One region of the Duganella caerulea genome, then DNA from elsewhere that is predicted to be linked to it. Evidence: predicted binding sites of a transcription regulator. Region 1 holds the regulator's gene; the other holds the start of a gene.
What was found. The regulator sigma-54, encoded in region 1, starts transcription at its own class of promoters, with help from an activator protein. The targets are predictions, from matches to a motif close to TGGCANGNAANCTGCTTT.
Positions count from the first base shown of each region.

Region 1 (3,205 bases):
GTCACGCCGAGATAGCAGCCCAGCTTGCCCGGCGCGCGCGACAGGAAGTAGCTACCACCCACATCCGGGAACAGGCCGATGTTCACCTCCGGCATGGCCATCTTGGTCCGCTCGGTGACGATGCGCACGCGGCAATCGGGGCCGCCCTGCGCCACGCCCATGCCGCCGCCCATGACCACGCCGTCCATCAGCGCGATGTAGGGCTTGGGATAGAAATGGATCAGGTGATTGAGCGCGTACTCCTCGGTGAAGAAGTCCTCCACCTGCGCGCTGCCGCCCTGCGGCGTGGCGCGGCCGGCGTCGTAGAAGAAGCGGATGTCGCCGCCGGCGCAGAAGGCCTTCTCGCTGCTGCTGCGGATGACCACGGCGGCCACGCCGCTGTCGTCGCGCCATGCCATCAGCGCGTGCGTGATGTCGCGCACCATCGCCAGCGATAAAGAGTTCAAGGCCTTGGGCCGGTCCAGCGTGATGAAGCCGGTTCCGTTGCTGACGCTGGTGTGGACGTATTCGCTCATGAGGTGCGCAGGATAGTGGTGAAAACCCTATTCTATGCGGGCGCAAAAAAGGGCGCCAGTGCGCCCTTAGTTTGATGGTGCCGGGGCCGTTGTTATAGGGCGGCGGCAGCGGGTTCGTAGCTGTCCGGGAGATGCTTGATCGCATCGTGACCGTGCTCTTGGACCTTGGCTTTGTACTTCATGACCTGCCGATCCAGCTTGTCGACCAAGGTGTCGATGGCGGCGTACAGGTCCTGGGACAGGCTTTCCACGTAGACGGTCTTGCCCGACATGCGCAGGTTGATTTCAGCCTTCTGGCGTTTCTCTTTCTCTTTAAGGTTATCTACGGTCAGGATGACAGCAATATCAATCACTTGATCAAAGTGGCGGGTGACGCGTTCCAGCTTGCTCTGCACGTATTCACGGATGGCCGAGGTCACTTCGAGATGATGTCCACTGATGGTGAGATTCATACACACTCCTAAAGATAATGTCGCTTCTTACGGTTAGTGCGGGGCCCATTGCTACCGGGCGCGCAGGAACCAAGTAACTACAAAGACTTGCGGAGACTGACTGGCGGGATCTTTAAAGCTTCGCGATATTTGGCAACAGTTCGTCGCGCAATCACCATGCCTTGTTCTCCCAGCATGTCCGCAATCTTACTGTCGGATAAAGGATTTTTCGGGTCTTCTGCTCCTGTCAATTGCACGATGAGTGCGCGTATCGCCGTCGAACTTGCTTCCCCCCCCGCTTCGGTGGCGACATGGCTACCAAAGAAATATTTCAACTCAAACATGCCATGCGGGGTCAGCATATATTTTTGAGTTGTTACACGAGAAATAGTGCTCTCGTGTAGACCCAGTGTATCAGCAATTTCGCGAAGCACAAGGGGGCGCATGGCGACCGCGCCATGCGAGAAAAAGTTCTTTTGTCGTTCTACTATCGCTTGTGCGACGCGCAAGATCGTGTCGAAACGCTGGCGCATATTCTTGATCAGCCACTTGGCTTCCTGCAGCTGCGCGCCCATCGCGCCCTCGCCTTTTCCCTGCTTGAGCAGGTTGGCGTACATGGCGTTCACGCGCAGGCGCGGCATGACGTCGTTGTTGAGGCTTACTTGCCAGCCGTTGCGCGATTTCTTGACGATCACGTCCGGCACCACGTAGTCCGACACGTCCGACGCGAACGCCGAGCCCGGATGCGGATTGCACTGGCGAATGACGGTTTGTGCCTCGCGCAAATCCTCGTCGTCGCACAGCAGGGCCTTCTTCAATTTGTTGAAGTCGCGCTGGGCAAACCAGGTCAAATGATTTTCCACGATGGCCAGCGCCATGCGCCGCGTGACCATCGGAATGCCCGGCAGGCGCTTGATCTGCAACGCCAGACATTCGGACGCGTTGCGCGCACCCACGCCCATCGGGTCGAAGCTTTGCAGCAGCGACAGCGCGGTGCGCAGTTCGTCGAGGTCGACCTCCAGCTCTTCCGGCAGGCGGGCGTGGATCTCTTCCAGCGCTTCCTCCAGGTAGCCGTTCTCGTCCAGCGCGTCGATGATCAGCTCGACCAGCGCGCGGTCGCGCATCTCCAGCACCGTCACGCGCATCTGCTCCATCAGGTGCTCGCGCAGCGTGCAATGGCTGGCCTCCAGTTGCGGACGCGCATCCTCGTCGTCGGGCGCCTTGCTGCGGCCGGCGTCGCTCCAGTCGACGTCGGCGTCGCTGCTGGTGCTTTCGGTGTCGGCGGCCGGGCCGTCGTAGTTGTCGGCGTCGGCGGCGGGCGCCTCCTGGGCGTTGGGCGGGCCTTCCGGCGGCGCGTCGCCGACCGGGGCTTGCTGGCTGATGGCGCCGTCCGACAGCAGCCGCAGCGAGCGGTCCAGCGGGTCGTCAAGGCGCTCCAGCAGCGGATTATCGGTCAGCAGCTGTTCCAGTTCCTGATGCAGCTCCAGCGTCGACAGTTGCAGCAGCCGGATCGACTGCTGCAGCTGAGGCGTCAGCGCGAGGTGCTGCGACGTGCGCAGTTGCAAAGACTGTTTCATGGGTTTTACATACGGAAGTGTTCACCCAGATACACGCGACGCACCGATTCGTTGGCGATGATGTCGTCTGGCCGGCCTGAAGCCAATACCGTGCCCTGGTTGATGATATATGCGCGGTCGCAGATGCCCAGCGTCTCGCGCACATTGTGATCGGTAATGAGGACGCCGATGCCGCGTTCCTTGAGGAAGCGCACGATGCGCTGGATCTCAATCACGGCGATCGGGTCGACCCCGGCGAATGGTTCGTCGAGCAGCACGAAGCGCGGGTTGGTGGCCAGTGCGCGCGCGATCTCCACGCGGCGGCGCTCGCCGCCCGAGAGCGACAGCGCCTGGTTCTCGCGCAGCTTTTCGATCTGCAAATCGGCCAGCAGGGTGTTGAGCCGTTCATCAATGGCAGCCTTGGATAAAGGCTTGCCGTCCACTTTCTGGATTTCGAGGACGGCGCGGATATTTTCTTCCACCGTCAGCTTGCGGAACACCGACGCTTCCTGCGGCAGGTAGGACAAGCCGAGCGAGGCGCGGCGGTGGATCGGCAGCGAGGAGATGTCGGTGCCGCTGATGTCGATGCTGCCGGCGTCCGACGGCACCAGGCCGACGATCATGTAGAACGAGGTGGTCTTGCCGGCGCCGTTGGGGCCGAGCAGGCCCACCACTTCGCCGCATTCCACTTGCAGGGAGACGT
Region 1 is NZ_BPWJ01000005.1:64,718-67,922, forward strand. It holds gene ACUJB0_RS16075 (enoyl-CoA hydratase/isomerase family protein) at 1-515, opposite strand, end outside; gene hpf (ribosome hibernation-promoting factor, HPF/YfiA family) at 608-967, opposite strand; gene ACUJB0_RS16085 (RNA polymerase factor sigma-54) at 1,045-2,523, opposite strand; gene lptB (LPS export ABC transporter ATP-binding protein) at 2,529-3,205, opposite strand, start outside.

Region 2 (3,205 bases), on a different contig from region 1:
TCGTCTTCCCGACGCCATCATCCAAGCTACGGCCAATGTGACGGGGCGCTTGCTTGTTACCCGCAACAAGAAGGACTTCAGGGGCAGCAACCACCGCGTCCCTTACGAACTCCAAAATGCAACGGTTTTCAACGTTGCCCCGCCGCCAGCAACCTAGTCTGCCACCGATTAGCAACCCGCGCTATTGTCTGATTGTTACCTTTGATTGGCGCGTATATAATCAATGTCACAGAAGTAATTTTTGACGTAGGCCTCACCGTACCCGCCTCGCGCATACGAGAAAGAATTTGAATGAGCAGCAACCCTCCACCGAGCGAAGCCAAGACTCAGGAATACGAATTCGAGCAGATGAACCTGCAGGTAGGCGGCAGGATTCAGTTCATTACTCACCGTACCATCAAGCCGATCCAGCACTTCTCCACGCTGATCGGCTGGATGAAGGACGAGTATATGATCGTCAAGGTACCCTTCGAGAACGGCGCGCCGATCGCCCTCAACGATGGCGACAAGCTGACCATCCGCGTGTTTTCCGGCGTGAATGTGTGCTCGTTCTCTTGCGTGGTGCAGCGGGTTTTCCCGCGTCCGTTGTTTTATGTCCACTTGTCTTTCCCGGTATCCATCCAGGGCACCAGCCTGCGCGCGGCGATGCGGGTCAAGGTCGATATCCCGGCCCAGGTCACCTCGCCCATCGGCACCACCTCGGTGTTCCTGGTGAACCTGAGCGTGTCCGGCGCGCTGATCGAGTCGTCCAAGAAGCTGTCGGACGACGAGACCCAGGTCGGCCTGTCGTTCTACCTGATCGCCCAGCCCGGCAACCGCCAGGTGCGGATCAATCCGAATGCGACCATCCGCAACATCAACGTGGTCAAGCCCGCCGCCGGCGACAAGCCCGAGGTGTTCACCTACGGCGTGCAGTTCATCGATCTGGATCCAGTCCACTACACGATGCTGCAAAACCTGACCTACGAGGCGCTGATCGCCGACCGCCAGAAAATCGTCTGATCCGCGCGCCACGGACGAAAAAAAAACCGCCTGCACTGAACGCGATCTTGACGCGTCCAGGCAGGCGGTTTTTTACGCCGCCACTACTTCATTAAGGCGTAGCGTTATTTTTGGTCAACGCTGCAATTGCTACAGGGTTGGTGGCGGTGGTGGTCACGGTCCAGTTCACGTTAGCTGCGCCGGCGGCGATGTTTGGAGTGAAGATGGCGGTCTTGCCGTCGATGTCTTTGCCGACATTGGTGGCGAAGGTTTCGGTGATGATGCCGTCCTTGACGGTGGCGGTGGCCACTTCCTTAGTCGGGGTAAAGGTCGGCACGCCTTTGGCGCCAGAGTCGCAGCCGGTCAGGTCGCCGCCACCTTCCTGGGCGCACAGCGCCACGGCGGTCTTGATCGAGTCGACCGCGCCCTGGGCGTTGGCCATTTTGGCTTTGATGGTGTAGTCGCTGTACGCAGGAATCGCAACGGCGGCCAGGATGCCGATAATGGCAACCACGATCATCAGTTCGATCAGGGTGAAGCCAGCCTGGGCTTGTTTCTTCATCATTTTCATGGATTTCATTTTCGACTCCTGGGTGTGTTGAACTACAAAATTGGGTGGGACACTGAGCTAAGTGCAATTGGTGTGCCACCCCATTTTTGCCCCCGAAACCGTCGAAACCTGCCAAAAACTGTCGCTTTTGGCTATCCGGACTGCCGTTTTTTGTCACTCGCCGCGCCGCAATTTGTCAGCCGGCGGCGTCCTGACAATTATTGTCAGGCGATGCGGAAGGCCATTTGCGTTCCGCCAAGCTCGATCACGTCGCCATGATTCAGGCGTTGCGCCTGCTTGCCGAGCGGGCTGCCGTTGACCAGCGGCGGCTGCGCGCCTTCCTGATGGGTGATGGTGTAGGCGTCCGGATGGCGGTGGATCACCACCACCTGCCCGCCGGCGCGGCCGAGCGTGGTCTGCGGCTTGGTCAGCGCCATTTGTTTGCCGGCATTGTTGCCATTTAATACTTCGATTTGCGCCAGCAGCGGTGCCGCCGCCATCATCGGCCGCACGCCGTCGGCGATGAACTCGATCTGGAACTTGGCCATTTTGATCACATCCCGGTGTTGCAGGAAATGCTTGCCGATGCGGTGGCCGTTGACGAAGGTGCCGTTGGTGCTGTGCAGGTCTTCCAGGAAGGAGTCGTCCAGGATGGTGACGATGACGCCGTGGTCGCCGCTGACGGCGGGATGCGTCAGCACGATGTCGTTGCGCGGGTGACGGCCGATGGTCATCCGCTCTTTGCTTAGTTGTACTTGTTGTTCGACTTGCCCATCCCGCGAGATGATGATCTTCGCCAATCTGGTCTCCAAGACAAAAAAAGGGGAGCGCTGGGCTCCCCTTCATTATTCCACAATCAAGCCGGCTGTTATTACAGCATGGCTTTCAGCAGACGCGCCATTTCGGACGGGTTCTTGGTGACGGTGATGCCGCAAGCTTCCATGATTTCCAGTTTGGCTTGTGCGGTGTCAGCGCCGCCGGAGATCAGCGCGCCGGCGTGGCCCATGCGCTTGCCCGGAGGAGCGGTCACACCGGCGATGAAGCCGACGACCGGTTTTTTCATGTTGTCTTTGATCCAGTAAGCCGCGTTGGCTTCGTCAGGACCACCGATTTCGCCGATCATGATGACCGCGTCGGTATCAGGATCGTCGTTGAACATCTTCATGACGTCGATGTGCTTCAGACCGTTGATCGGGTCGCCGCCGATGCCGACTGCCGACGATTGGCCCAGGCCCAGTGCGGTCAGCTGGCCGACTGCTTCATAGGTCAGGGTACCGGAACGCGAAACCACGCCGATACGGCCCTTCTTGTGGATGTGGCCTGGCATGATGCCGATCTTGATTTCGTCAGGGGTGATCAGGCCTGGGCAGTTAGGGCCCAGCAGCAGGGTCTTGGAACCTGCTTTGGCCATGCGGTCCTTCAGGGCCATCATGTCGCGGACAGGGATGCCTTCGGTGATGCAGATGGCCAGATCCATTTCAGCTTCGACAGCTTCCCAGATCGCGGCGGCCGCGCCTGCTGGCGGGACGTAGATCACGGACACGTTGGCGCCGGTTTCTTTTTTCGCTTCGGTGACGTTAGCGAAAATAGGGATGCCTTCGAAATCTTCGCCGGCTTTCTTCGGGTTCACGCCTGCGACGAAGGCAGCTTTGCCGTTCGCGTAGTCGCGGCAAC
Region 2 is NZ_BPWJ01000008.1:76,678-79,882, forward strand. It holds gene ACUJB0_RS22745 (PIN domain-containing protein) at 1-157, shown strand, start outside; gene ACUJB0_RS22750 (flagellar brake protein) at 292-1,002, shown strand; gene ACUJB0_RS22755 (pilin) at 1,094-1,561, opposite strand; gene ACUJB0_RS22760 (FHA domain-containing protein) at 1,756-2,331, opposite strand; gene sucD (succinate--CoA ligase subunit alpha) at 2,403-3,205, opposite strand, start outside.
Region 2: a site for sigma-54 is predicted at 1,613-1,630, ahead of ACUJB0_RS22755 (pilin). Genes of this name have one in related genera too.